Regions from separate parts of the Pseudomonas sp. DWP3-1-2 genome, predicted to be linked through region 1. Evidence: riboswitches for the same ligand, from Rfam matches in the RefSeq annotation. Region 1 holds a riboswitch; each other region holds the start of a gene.

Evidence for each region. Region 1 has a riboswitch for cobalamin ahead of cobW (cobalamin biosynthesis protein CobW). Riboswitches for the same ligand answer to the same signal wherever they lie in the genome.
Region 2: linked by a shared signal. The riboswitch ahead of ACP7B0_RS13160 (ABC transporter substrate-binding protein) and the one ahead of cobW (cobalamin biosynthesis protein CobW) in region 1 are both predicted to bind cobalamin.
Region 3: linked by a shared signal. The riboswitch ahead of cobO (cob(I)yrinic acid a,c-diamide adenosyltransferase) and the one ahead of cobW (cobalamin biosynthesis protein CobW) in region 1 are both predicted to bind cobalamin.

The regions. Positions count from the first base shown of each region.
Region 1 covers NZ_JAFCTZ010000001.1:498,082-502,757, reverse strand. The annotation lists gene cobN (cobaltochelatase subunit CobN) at 1-2,166, opposite strand, end outside; gene cobW (cobalamin biosynthesis protein CobW) at 2,170-3,234, opposite strand; cobalamin riboswitch at 3,348-3,570, opposite strand; cobalamin riboswitch at 3,649-3,863, shown strand; gene ACP7B0_RS02410 (CbtB domain-containing protein) at 3,966-4,151, shown strand; gene ACP7B0_RS02405 (CbtA family protein) at 4,161-4,676, shown strand, end outside.
Region 2 covers NZ_JAFCTZ010000004.1:281,002-285,677, forward strand. The annotation lists gene ACP7B0_RS13150 (ABC transporter ATP-binding protein) at 1-380, opposite strand, end outside; gene ACP7B0_RS13155 (FecCD family ABC transporter permease) at 377-1,420, opposite strand; gene ACP7B0_RS13160 (ABC transporter substrate-binding protein) at 1,417-2,433, opposite strand; cobalamin riboswitch at 2,642-2,832, opposite strand; gene pcsA (phosphatidylcholine synthase) at 3,018-3,737, shown strand; gene ACP7B0_RS13170 (hypothetical protein) at 3,876-4,046, shown strand; gene ACP7B0_RS13175 (DUF72 domain-containing protein) at 4,058-4,676, shown strand, end outside.
Region 3 covers NZ_JAFCTZ010000002.1:569,889-574,564, forward strand. The annotation lists gene ACP7B0_RS08470 (NlpC/P60 family protein) at 1-295, shown strand, start outside; gene ACP7B0_RS08475 (PQQ-dependent sugar dehydrogenase) at 377-1,696, opposite strand; cobalamin riboswitch at 1,804-2,023, shown strand; gene cobO (cob(I)yrinic acid a,c-diamide adenosyltransferase) at 2,129-2,740, shown strand; gene ACP7B0_RS08485 (cobyrinate a,c-diamide synthase) at 2,737-4,032, shown strand; gene bluB (5,6-dimethylbenzimidazole synthase) at 4,029-4,676, shown strand, end outside; gene cbiB (adenosylcobinamide-phosphate synthase CbiB) at 4,676-4,676, shown strand, end outside.

The sequences.
Region 1 (4,676 bases):
GCGACCATCGTCCCGTGCAATTCGCAACAGTGCCAACAGCGTATCAATGCGTAGCCGCCCGCTGGGGGATTCGCCGAATACATGCAGCCCGTCACGAATCTGTGACTCCTTCAAGTCGCACAAATACGTGTCCAGACGTGGCAGCCAGGTGGCGGTGTCACCATCGTCCACTGACTCAAGGGCGAGTTCCTGGTCGATGTGGGTTTCGCGCACCAGTTTGAGAATATCGCGTTGCAGCTCAAGGGCACGGCGTGGGTCGAGCAACTGGGCTTCGTAGTACTCGTCCGCCAGCAGCTCGAGGTCCCGCAAGGGCCCATAGGTTTCGGCACGGGTCAGCGGTGGCATCAGGTGATCAATGATGACCGCCTGGGTGCGCCGCTTGGCCTGGGCGCCCTCGCCCGGATCGTTGACGATGAACGGATAGATATTCGGCATCGCCCCCAATGCCACATCCGGCCAGCAACTTTCGGACAAGCCAACGCCCTTGCCCGGCAGCCACTCGAGATTGCCGTGCTTGCCCACATGAATGACCGCATGGGCACCGTAGACCTTGCGCAACCAGAAGTAGAACGCCAGATACCCGTGGGGCGGAACCAGATCCGGGTCGTGGTAAACCGCGCTGTGGTCGACCTGATACCCCCGGGCAGGCTGGATGCCGACAAACGTCAGCCCAAAACGCAGACCGGCGATCATCATGCGCCCGGCGCGGAACATCGGGTCGGTATCCGGCGCTCCCCATCGTGCGTTCACAGCCTCCCGGTTGGCCGCCGGCATCGCATTGAAAGTCGCCAGGTAGTCGTCCAGCGCCATGCTCTGCTGACACGGACGCAGATCCAGGCTGTCCAGGTCGTTGGTGACGCCACCCAGCAGCTGATGGATCAACGCAGTGCCGCTCTCGGGCAAAGGCGCGAGTGGATAGCCCTCGGCCTGCATCGCCTTCAGGATGTTCAGCGTGGCCGCCGGGGTATCCAGGCCCACGCCGTTGCCGATTCGCCCGTCCCGGGTGGGATAGTTGGCAAGAATCAGGGCAACCCGTTTATAGGCATTGGGCAGACGGGCCAGCAGAATCCAGCGCCGCGCCAGTTCAGCGACAAACTCCATGCGCTCCGGCTGGGCGCGATAGCAGACCACGTCCGACTGGCTGCGCTCACTGTGCCAGGCCAGGTCCTTGAAACTGACAGGGCGACTGATAATCCGCCCATCCAGCTCCGGCAACGCAATGTGCATGGCCAAGTCACGCGCGCCGAGGCCTTGCTCGCTGGCGCGCCAGCCCGGCTCGTTGTCCTGGGCACAAATGGCCTGAATGACCGGAATATTGCGGCGAAATGGCCGCAAGTGAGGGGCTTCGGGGCTGGACTGAGCGAAGCCGGTGGTGTTCAGGATCAGCTCTGCATCCACTTCATCCAGCCAGTCTTCCACCTGAGTCATGCAGCCTGCCTCCTTGAGGCTGGCCACGGCGATGGGCAAGGGATTCAACCCTTGCGCCTGCATGCGGCTGCAAAACTCATCGATGAAGGCGGTATTGGCGGCCTGAAGGTGGGAGCGATAAAACAAAAGCCCCACGATCGGTTGATCAGCCTTCCAGTCAGCCTGCCAGTCACTGAGTTCGGCCCGGGCTTTGACTGGATGGTAAACCGCCGTGCGCGGCAACGGCTGAGGTTCAGACCATGAATAGTCGCGACCTAGCCAGCCGCTGCCCAGGCAGCGATACAGTTCCAGCGCATTGTGCATGCCGCCCTGACGCAGAAACTGCCACAGACGCTGGCAATCCTCGGCGGGCACGGTGCTCAGGTCCGTGAGTTCCGGGTCCGGGCGGTCGCAACCGGGCACCAGAATGATCTGCACGCCCTGCCTCGCCAGCTCCACCAGACGCTCGACGCCATAGCGCCAATACCCGATGCCACCGTGCAGGGAAATGAGGATGACTTTGGCGTGACGCAGCACCTGATCGACGTACAAGTCCACCGAAGCGTGATTCTGCACCTGCATGGGGTTGGCCAGGCGCAGGCTTGGGTAGTCTTGCGGTAATTGCTGCGCGGCCTCGGCCAGCAAGGCCAGGCTGGAATCGCCGCTACAGAGAATCACCAGCTCGGCGGGGGTTTGGCCCAGGTCGGCGATGCTGTCGTCCGGTACGAAACCACCGGGCTGGGTTCTCAGGAGGTGCATGGGTCAACCAGCAACCGCGGCACGAAGCTGTGCCTCAAGTACCGCAGCGTCCAGTTTCTGGCCGATCACCACCAAATGAGTCGCGCGCTCTTCGTCAGCGCCCCATGCGCGGTCAAAATGCTTGTCGAAACGGGTGCCTACCCCCTGAATCAGCAGGCGCATCGGTTTGCCCGGAATCGCGGCAAAACCTTTGATGCGCAGAACCCCGTGTTCCACCACCAGTTGCGTCAGGGCGTCGAGCAAGGCGCTTTCATCGGCCTGAGGCAGTTTGATGGAGATGGAGTCGAAGGCATCGTGATCATGATCGTCATGGTCATCGCCTTCGTGATGGTCATGGTGTGTCTTGCGGCCGTCGATATGCTGCTCCGACTCAGCCCCCAGCCCCAGCAAGACGCTGATCGGCAAACGACCGCTGCTGGCTTCGATGACCTTGACTGCGGGCGGCAGTTCTTCACACACCTCGGCGCGCACGGCGGCAATGCCTGCGGCATCGATCAAGTCGGCTTTATTGAGAATGACCAGATCAGCACTGGCCAATTGGTCAGCAAACAGCTCATGCAGTGGCGATTCATGGTCCAGGTTCGGGTCGAGCTTGCGCTGTGCGTCGACCTGATCGGGAAAGGCGGCAAAGGTGCCTGCCAGAAAGGCCGGACTGTCCACCACCGTAATGACCGCATCCACGGTGCAGGCGTTGCGGATTTCCGGCCATTGGAAGGCTTGCACCAGCGGCTTGGGCAGTGCCAGCCCCGACGTCTCGATGAGAATGTGGTCCAGGTCGCCGCGACGGGCCACCAGTTCACGCATGACCGGGAAGAATTCTTCCTGCACGGTGCAACACAGGCAGCCATTGGCCAGCTCGTAAACCCGACCGCTGGCTTCTTCTTCCGTGCAACCGATGGTGCACTGCTTGAGGATTTCGCCGTCGATGCCCAGTTCACCGAACTCGTTGACGATCACTGCAATGCGCCGCCCTTCTGCGTTGTCGAGCATGTGACGCAATAACGTGGTTTTGCCAGAGCCCAGAAAGCCGGTGACGATGGTGACGGGAAGTTTGGCCAGTGTTTTCATCAGGTGCCCTTTGGCAAAGCGGCGGGCAAACAGGACGAAAACCCGGCGACCAGGCGCAGGGTTCGATTCGCCACCGGATCACCCCGCCCGGTTGTAGTGAGAATTCGTCGGGCTTGTTTGCCCGAATCGAGGCAGGTCTCCTGGCTTGCGGCTGCGGATGGAGAGCCCATCAGCTGTTCATGACGCCTTCCCGCTCGTCGCAGTGGCTGTGCCGTGAACCTGACCGCTTACAGTTGCGGGGGCAGCCGCGGCATTGACCGCGTTCCCTTCTTAGCTGTGCCTGACCAGACTGCATGGCAACGGTTGCAGCGCACAGAACCTCGAATGCGCAAGGCTACGCAGTGACCCTCGGCAGGTCAATCACAAGCCGGCACATGGCGCTATCTGATTGACGCTCAACGTCGGCCCATGCTCTCCTGTACGCCTTGTTCGGGTGCCCTTCACAGGGTGAAACGGGAAACCGGTGCGTTCAGGCCTCATGGCTTGAGCAAGTCCGGCGCTGCCCCCGCAACGGTAAATGAGTGAAGAGCCAGATCCACTGTGCTGCTTAGGCATGGGAAGGTGACTCTTTGAGGTTGAGCAATCAGCCCCTCACAAGCCCGGAGACCGGCCCGACATGAAACACATGACAACCTGCGGTGGGCAGGCGCTGTTGAATCTCTTCTGACGTCCGTCAGCCGGGTTTCTTTGCGCGTGTCCCACCTTTTGCCGACATCCAAGAGGGACGCGCCATGTCGATCAGCACCGCCCGCCACGCCGCCAGCACCGTAACCACCCAGACCCAGCGCCTGACCGCCGCCATCAGCGCCGCCATTCTCGGCGCCTGCCTGGTCTATTTTGCGGGCTTTTCCCACATTGACGCCGTACACAATGCTGCCCATGACACGCGTCACAGCGCTGCCTTTCCTTGCCACTGAGAACCGATCATGTTCAAGAGAATTGCTCAAACGGCGGGTTTCACGGGCCTGCTGGCCGCGTTGCTGCTGACCCTGCTGCAAAGCATCTGGGTGGTGCCACTGATTCTGAAAGCCGAAACCTACGAGAATGCGCCCGTCGAACAGGTCCATGAACACGGCGAAAACACCCCCGCCAGCCATGTTCACAACGAAGAGGCGTGGTCGCCGCAAGATGGCTGGCAGCGCGTCGTATCCACCACCGGTGGCAACCTGGTGGTCGCCGTCGGTTTTGCACTGATGCTGGCAGGCCTATACACCCTGCGAGCGCCAGGGAGCACGGCACAAGGCGTGCTGTGGGGGTTGGCGGGCTTTGCCGTGTTTACCCTGGCGCCGACCCTCGGCCTGCCGCCGGAGTTACCGGGCACCGCGGCGGCAGACCTGACCCAACGGCAAGTCTGGTGGATCGGCACTGCCGCCTCCACCGCGGTAGCCCTGGCCTTGATGGTGTTCGGCAAGCATTGGCTGCTCAAGGTGCTGGGCGTGGCG
Region 2 (4,676 bases), on a different contig from region 1:
TCGTCGGCACTGGACCATGGCGTCAGCGCCGAAAGCCAGGGCGTGCGGCCCAGTTCCACGGCGTCCAGCACACTGATGGCATCCGAGGTTTCAGCCTGCTGCTCGACGACCGCGATCATTTGCGCGATATCACGGCGCGCCATGTGGGCCAGAACCCTGCCATTGAGGTGGATCTGGCCTTCAGCGGGCGCCTTGATGCCCGAAAGCAGCTTGAGCAGGCTGGATTTGCCGGAGCCGTTGGGGCCGATCAAGCCCAGTGTTTCCCCGCGCTTCAGCTCCAGGTTGACGCTTTTGACGATGGCCGTGCCCTTGACTGACCAGCTCAGGTTCGAGCAGGACAGCACGTGGTTGTGCGCTTCAGGCGTTTGCAGGCTATTCATCGACCGCCCTTGGCTTTTATCAGGATCACGGCAAATACCGGCGCACCGATCAGCGCTGTGATCACGCCGACGGGCAGCACCTGGCCCTTGATAACCGTGCGTGACAACACGTCAGCGGCGATCAGGAACAGCGCGCCACTCAAGGCACTGAGGGGGATCAGCCGCCCGTGGCGCACCCCGACCAACAGCCGTGCGGCATGGGGGACCACCAGACCGACGAAGCCAATGGAGCCCACCAGCGACACCATGACGGCCGTCACCAGCGCCACCGTGGCGATCAGCACCACCTGAACCTGTCGTACCGGAATGCCGAGGGCCGCCGCCGAATCGCTGCCGAACATGAACGCATCCAGCGCGCGACGATGCCAGAGGCAAATGCCCAGCCCGATCAACACCACCGGCACCGCCAGCGTCACCGACTGCCAGCGCACGCCGCTGAGGCTGCCCAGCAACCAGAACATGATGCCCCGGGCCTGTTCAGAGCTGGCCGACTTGGTAATCAGAAATGAAGTCAAAGCGTTGAACAATTGTGAACCCGCGATGCCTGCCAGAATGATCTGCCCGCTGCCACTGACCGCGCCGGTGCTGCGCGCCAGCAAGGCGACCAAGGCGAAGGCCGCGATTGCCCCACCAAAGGCACCCATGGACAGCGAGATGGCACCCGCGCCCAGCCCGATAATCGAGACCAGCACGGCGCCGGTTGAAGCCCCGGCAGAAATCCCCAACAGGTAGGGATCAGCCAGCGGGTTGCGCAGCAGCGATTGCAGCACCACCCCGGAAATCGCCAGGCCCGCGCCGCATGCCGCTGCCACCAGCGCACGGGTCAGGCGGTAGTTCCAGACAATGCCTTCATCAATGGGATCCAGCACAAAACCGGCCCCCCACAACTTATTGGCCAGCACTTGAAACACCAACGACAGGCTGACCGGCGTTTCACCGATGGCAATGCCCGCCAATATCGCGGCCAGCAAAACAGGGATGACCCAGGCCGCGTGCAGACATACCCTGCGCACGACCTGGCCGCCGGTCACGGCTCTCATTGGCTCAGGTCAACCCGGTCGATGGCGTCGGCCAGTTCGTTGATGCCGTCAAACATGCGCACCGAGGCCTGCATGGCGTCGGCATCAAGGATCACGATGCGATTGTGTTTCACCGCGTCCATGTTTTGGGTCACAGGATCGGTCTTCAGGAAGTCGAGTTTTTTCTGGAAGTCATCAGCGGGGAAGCGACGGCGATCCATGCGGGCGATCACGATCACCGTGGGGTTGGCCCTGGCGATGGTTTCCCAGCCCACGGTGGGCCATTCTTCATCCGACTCGACCACGTTACGCAGCCCCAGCGTATCCATCATGAACCCCGGAACACCCTTGCGGCCGGCCACAAACGGGTCAACCTTCAGGTCTGCGCTGGAAAACCAGAACAGCGCCGAAGCGTCCGTCAACTGCTTGGCCTTGACACTGGCCTGAGCCTTGGCGAGGCCAGCACGCAAGTGTGCGGTCAATTCATCGCCACGGTCTTGCACGTCAAAAATCTGCGCCAGCTGCGTCACGGTCTTGAAGAGGCTGTCGACGGAAAAGGGCTTGAGCCGCGTGCCATCGGCACCGATCAGATTGTCTTTGCCCTCGCAATCGGAAGGCATGATGTACGTCGGGATATTCAGTTCGCTGAACTGCTCGCGGGTGCCCACAGCGCCTTGCGGGCCGACCATCCATTCAAACTGCACCGGCACAAGGTCAGGACGTTTGCTGATCACCGATTCAAAACTGGGCTCGTTGTTGGCCAGGCGCAGGATACGGTCGTTCACGTCCTTGAACTGCGGCAGCACCGTGTTGAACCACAGCGACGTGCCGACCACTCTATCGGCCAGCCCCAGGGAGTAGAGGATTTCAGTGCCAGCCTGACCGATGGTCACGGCTTTGCCCGGCGCTTTATTGAACGTCAATGGCACGCCGCAGTTATCGACAGTCAACGGATAGTGCGTCGGACCGGCGGCCAGGGTCAGCGCGGAAAATCCCGCACTGGCAAGCAATACGACAAGGCGAGGCAAGGGCATGAAACGCTATCTCCATTCGAACACGTGTCCGGACGGCGGTGTGAGGGCAGGAGAAACATCAGCCGCCGTTGCTGGCGACGAGCCATGGCCGGTCCGGCAGCAAACGGTCATGTACCCGTTCTGACGAAAGTCCTCCCCGGACACCCCGCCGGTGGGTCAATTGCCAGGCTGCACAAAACAGGATCGCACGCTCGCGCGCGGTCTTTTTTCGGGCAGTCCTGAGTCGGCAGGTCTCCTGACTGATGCGTCATCGCCATGCTCCCACCTTCCCGGGCGGACCCAGTGGCATAAAGGAGCGGCTCTGCATCTACAGTTGCGGGGGCAGTTCCGGTTAATGACCATAGGCCATCATGGATTCCCTATTAATCCCGTTTGGGAACCGACGGGCGGCATGGTAATGGATTACAACCGGACCGGGGAAGTTTTACCGCGGGCCAGTTTCTGGCCCGAGGATGGCCGTATGATGACGGATCGGTGAACCTTATCGACCGCCAGTCGGTCGATACATGCACGCTGACTGAGGGTGCCGATTAAAAATCGGCATGACGACGCCCAGCCTGCCTTATTTTTCGGAGATGCTCCCTGTGATATCGACTCAACGCACGGCCTGGCTCAAAGCCTGGGGTGCACATGCTTTCACCGCTACCGGCGTGGTCATAGCGTTCATGGCAACCATCGCGCTGTTTGAAGACCAGCCCAAGGCCTGCCTGCTCTGGCTGGGCCTGGCGCTGGTGGTGGACGGAGTCGATGGCTCCCTGGCGCGCAAATTCAACGTCCAGACAGTATTGCCGGGTTTCGACGGGTCGGTGCTTGATCTGGTCATCGACTACCTGACCTACGTATTTATTCCTGCGCTGTTCATCTACCACTACATTGATCTGCCGGACCACACCACATTGCTCTGTACGGCAGTGATTCTGGTGTCTTCGCTGTTTTGTTTCTGCAACCTGGAAATGAAAAGCAAAGACAACTATTTCCAGGGTTTTCCCGCCGCCTGGAACGTGGCAGCGCTGTGCATCTACATCATTTCGCCGGGCCCATGGGTGGCCTTGCTGACCATCTTCGGCTTGGCGCTGCTGACCCTGACACGCATGAAATTCCTGCACCCGTTTCGCGTGCGCCGCCTGATGCCGCTGAACATCACCGTCACCACCGTCTGGCTGGTGTGCAGCGCCTTGCTGGTGATCGATCATCCGGCCCAAAGCCCGACGGTAATGATTGTCTGGCTGGCGATGTCGGCTTACTTCCTGGGTATTTGCCTGTGGCGAACTTCGCTGGAATGGCTAGGGAAATTGCGGGGTTGATGCGGGTGGCGAGCACGAGTGGCGGTAATGTTTCGCTCGCCACATCATCACCGGTCGTCCAGTAAGTTCGAACTCCCGCCATGCAGCCCTTTCCAAATCAAGTCAGTCCATTCATTGACTTGTTTTTGTGAGGGCACCATGAGCACTCGACCTGTCGCTACCCAAACCCCCGAATCGCCGGCTCCTGATCCTGGGGAACCCGAGCACGAGGCGCGCCCTGACGATGACGTGCGCAACGCCGAGGACAACGAAGTGGAACCGGATGATCCGGATATCGCGGGCAATGACGGTTCTGGCACGCCGAGCTAGCAGGGTTGCTGATGCGTCATGATCCTCCGCCATCGCCTGTTTATGTGGGCTGCGCTGGCTGGAGCCTGCCTCGGGAGCAATGGCCGGCTTTTGCTGAGCCGGGTTCCCACTTGCAGCGCTACGCCTCGCGTTTTTCCGGGGTTGAAATCAATAGCTCGTTTTATCGCCCCCACCGTTTTCAAACTTACGTCCGCTGGGCCGATTCGGTGCCGGATGGTTTTCGGTTTTCGGTCAAAGCCCCCAAGTCGATCACCCACGAAGGACGCTTGCAGGGCTGCGACCAAGCCTTGGACGAATTCATGGCGCAATGCAGCGGGCTTGGCGAAAAGCTGGGTTGCTTGTTGGTCCAGTTGCCACCGTCGCTGGCGTTTGACCCTCAAGTCGCGCAGGCTTTTTTTCAGGCACTGCGAGCGCGTTTTTCAGGCAGCGTCGTTGTTGAACCGCGACACCCAAGCTGGCTGAACGCTGAGGATTTGCTGGTAGAGCAGCGCGTCGGCCGGGTGGCTGCAGACCCGTCGCCTATTACGAGCCATATGACACCGGGCGGCTGGCAAGGCGTGCGTTACTGGCGTCTGCATGGTGCGCCGCGTATTTACCACAGCGCTTATGAACATTCCCGATTGCAAACGC
Region 3 (4,676 bases), on a different contig from region 1:
GTACCGCGACGCCGCAGGCATATTGCTGCCTCGGTCGACCCGGGAAATGATCACCATGCGCGCACCGAATGTGGGCCGCCAGCAATTGCAGACCGGGGACCTGATATTCTTCGCCACTTCCGGTGGGTCACAGGTCAGTCATGCGGGCATTTACGTTGGGGAAGGGCGTTTCGTGCATGCGCCTGCCACGGGCGGCACCGTCAAGCTGGACAGCCTGGACAAACCCTATTGGCAGAAAGCGTACCTGAACGCCAAGCGCGTGATCCTGCCGTCCAGTCTGGCGCGTAATCCGTAGCTGTCATCAGCAAAATCCGATTCGTTGGAGCGAGCGGGCGGCGTTCCGACTTGCCCGCTCCAACGAAACCACTGTCTGCGCCTACTTCGCCGCAGTCACTCGCCAGATCTTGTTCCCCACATCATCGGCCACCAACAACCCACCCTGACGATCATTGACCACGCCTACCGGGCGTCCCTGTGCCTTTTCGTCTGCGTTCAAAAAGCCGGTCAACAGATCAATCGGTGCGCCACTGGGCTTGCCGCCACTGAACGGTACGAACAGTACTTTGTAGCCGCTGTGGGGTTTACGGTTCCAGGAGCCGTGCTGGCCGATAAATGCGCCTTCATTGAACGGCGCCGGCAAGGTCTTGCCATCGGCGAACACCAGTCCAAGAGAGGCCGTGTGCGGGCCGACGGCATAGTCCGGGGCGATAGCCTTGGCGACCAGTTCGGGGTTTTGCGGGGTCACGCGCACATCCACATTCTGGCCGTAGTAGCTATAGGGCCAACCGTAGAAGCCGCCATCCTGCACCGACGTGATGTAGTCCGGCACCAGATCGCTGCCGATTTCGTCACGCTCGTTAACGGCTGTCCACAACTTGCCGGTGGTGGGTTCCCAGTCCATGCCGTTGGGGTTGCGCAAGCCTGAGGCAAAGATGCGATGGGAGCCGGTGGCTGCATCGACTTCCCAAATGGCGGCGCGACCTTCTTCAGCCGCCATACCGTTCTCCGCGACGTTGCTGTTGGAGCCGACCGTCACATACAGCTTGCTGCCGTCCTTGCTGGCTATGACATTCTTGGTCCAGTGGTGATTCAACGTGCCGCCGGGAAGGTCCACGACCTTGGTAGGTTGCGCACTGATGGAAGTCTGGCCGTCCTGATACGGGAAGCTGATCAGTCGATCGGTATCAGCCACATACAGTTTGTCGCCCACCAGCGTCATGCCGAACGGTGAGTTAAGGTTTGCCAGGAACACCGTGCGGGTTTCAGCAACGCCGTCGTGATCCTTGTCGCGCAACAAAGTAATGCGGTTGGGGCTGGGAACTCCGGCACCGGCGCGACCCATGACCTTGCCCATGACCCAACCACGAATGCCTTTGTTGTCGTCAGGCTTGGGCGGTGAGTTGGTTTCAGCCACCAGCACATCGCCATTGGGCAGCACGTAAAGCCAACGCGGGTGGTCCAGATGCTCAGCGAACGCGGCAACCTGAGTGCCTTTGGCGGCGACCGGTTTCGCGTCCTTTTCCCAGCCCACGGCGGGCGCTATGTTGACCGTCGGGATCAGCGTCTTGTTCGGCTCCGGCAGCCTGGGCGACGGTCCGGTGCCGTCGCTGACCTGCAGGGTCGATGACTCACCACAGGCCGCCAGGCCTCCCGCAACCAGTAGCAATAGCGCTAACTGAGGTTTGAGCTTGAACATATTCGATCTCCATAACGGGCAATGGTCCAGTAAGTGATAGAGAGGCCTGAGCTTTGAGGGTTCAACCGGTTGCTGAGTTGATTGACGCTCCCGCCTCAAGCCACTACCCTGCGCCCTTTGTTTCAGGTGCTCAAAATCCCCGGATTGATTGAGTGAAACAGGGAAACCGGTACGGACGCTCAAGGCGACCCATCCCGGTGCTGCCCCCGCAACGGTAGATGAGTGAAGCTGTGCCTGATGCCACTGTGTTCGACAGACATGGGAAGGCGCACAGTCGGGAATTTCCCGCTCATGAGCCCGGAGACCGGCCTGATCCATTCAACAGCATCACGGCGGGCGATGCTCTGGCTCTGGGCATGACGAAAGTCGTGCTGTCAGCCACTGGCTGTTGCCTGCCGTCTGCTTTCGCGTGCCCTCAAGCGGAGAGCTGAGATGAACGAATCCCCCGAACGCGACGAACGCCATCTGGCGCGCATGCTGCGCAAAAAAGCCGTGATGGACGAGCGCATCGCCAGCGCACCCAACGAATGCGGGCTGCTGCTGGTCCTGACCGGTAACGGCAAAGGCAAGAGCAGCTCCGCGTTCGGCATGCTGGCCCGGGCCATGGGGCACGGCATGCAGTGCGGCGTCGTGCAGTTCATCAAGGGCAGCAACAGCACCGGGGAGGAGTTCTTTTTCCGACGCTTTCCCGAGCAGGTTCGCTATCACGTGATGGGCGAGGGCTACACCTGGGAAACCCAGGATCGTCAGCGCGACATCGCCGCGGCCGAGGCCGCCTGGGAAGTTTCCCTGGAAATGCTCCGTGACCCGGCCATCGGCATGGTGGTCCTGGACGAATTGAACATCGCCCTCAAGCATGGCTATCTGGACATTGAGAGAGTGCTCGGCGACCTGCAAGCCCGCCCGCCCATGCAGCATGTGATCGTCACCGGGCGCGGTGCGAAGCCGGAAATGATCGACATGGCGGACACGGTTTCCGAAATCAGCGTCGTTAAACACGCGTTCCAGGCTGGCATTCGTGCGCAGAAAGGCATTGAGCTGTGAGCGAGCCGCGTCACTGTCCGGCCGTCTTGATTGCCGCTCCGGCTTCCGGCCAGGGCAAAACAACGGTCACCGCTGCGCTGGCCAGGTTGCACCGTAATCAAGGCCGCAAGGTTCGTGTGTTCAAGTGCGGGCCTGATTTTCTCGACCCGATGATCCTGGAGCGCGCCAGCGGTGCGCCGGTGTATCAGCTGGATTTGTGGATGGTCGGTGCCGAGGAAAGCCGTCGCCTGTTGTGGCAGGCGGCGGGCGAAGCCGATCTGATCCTGATCGAAGGCGTGATGGGCCTGTTTGACGGCACCCCCTCCAGCGCCGACCTGGCTCGTCATTTTGGCGTGCCGGTGCTGGGCGTCATCGACGGCACGGCCATGGCACAGACCTTCGGCGCGCTGGCGTTGGGGCTGGCGCGTTATCAGCCGGATTTGCCCTTCGCCGGCGTGTTGGCCAACCGGGTCGGCACCGTGCGCCATGCGCAACTGCTCGAAGGCAGCCTGACGGAAGGGCTGCGCTGGTACGGCGCGCTGTCCCGGGAAACCGGTATCGAGTTGCCGAGTCGTCACCTGGGGCTTGTGCAGGCCAGCGAACTCAACGATCTGGACGTGCGTCTGGATGCCGCCGCCGAGGCGCTGGCCAGCACGTGCGAAGTTGCACTGCCGCCTGCGGTGACCTTTGCCGCGCCGGATAGAGTGCCCGCCGAGCCCTTGCTGGAAGGCGTGACCATTGCCGTCGCCCACGACGAAGCCTTTGCGTTCACTTACGGGGCCAGTCTGGATCTGCTGCGGGCCATGGGCGCTGAATTGGTGTTTTTCTCACCGATCCGCGATGCAGCGCTGCCGGATGCCGATAGCCTGTACCTGCCCGGCGGCTACCCTGAGTTGCATCACCTGGCCCTGAGCCAGAACACGACCATGCTGAACGCGATACGCCAGCACCATCAGGCGGGCAAACCCTTGCTGGCCGAGTGCGGCGGCATGTTGTACCTGCTTGATGCCCTGACCGATGTGGACGGCCAGCGTGCCGAACTGGTGGGGTTGTTGGCCGGTGAGGCCGTCATGCAGAAGCGTCTGGCGGCATTGGCGTTGCAAACCGTCGCATTGCCGGAAGGCGAGCTGCGCGGCCATACGTATCACCATTCGTTGACCAGCACCGAATTGCAGCCCATTGCCCGGGGCACCAGCCCCAACGGCGGGCGTGGCGCGGAAGCGGTTTATCGCGACGGGCGCATGACCGCCTCCTACGTACACTTCTATTTCCCTTCCAATCCTCAAGCGGTGGCGGCGCTTTTCAAGCCATGAATGATCAAGCGTTCAGCGCCGACGAGCGTGCGGCGGTGTACCGGGCTATCGCCGAACGGCGCGACATGCGCCATTTCAGCGGCGGCACGGTGGCCCCTGAATTACTGGCCAGACTGCTCGGTGCTGCGCATCAGGCACCCAGTGTGGGGTTGATGCAGCCGTGGCGCTTTATTCGCGTCACCGACCGAGGGTTGCGCGCGCGGATCAAGGCTTTGGTGGAGCAGGAGCGGATTCGCACCGCCCAGGCGTTGGGCGAGCGTGCCGATGACTTTATGAAGCTCAAGGTCGACGGTATCGATGACTGCGCGGAAGTGCTCGTCGCCGCGCTGGCGGATGACCGGGAAAAACACATTTTCGGCCGCCGCACCCTGCCGGAAATGGACTTGGCTTCGTTGTCCTGCGCCATCCAGAACCTGTGGCTGGCGGCGCGGGCTGAAGGGCTGGGGATGGGCTGGGTGTCGTTGTTCGAGCCTCAGGCCCTGGCGGATCTGCTGAACATGCCCGCCGGTGCGAAACCGTTGGCCGTGCTGTGTCTGGGGCCGGTGACGGAGTTTTACCCGGCGCCGATGCTGGTCATGGAAGGCTGGACGCAAGCGCGTGGGCTCAGTGAAATGCTGTACGAGAATCAATGGGGAGTGAGTCAA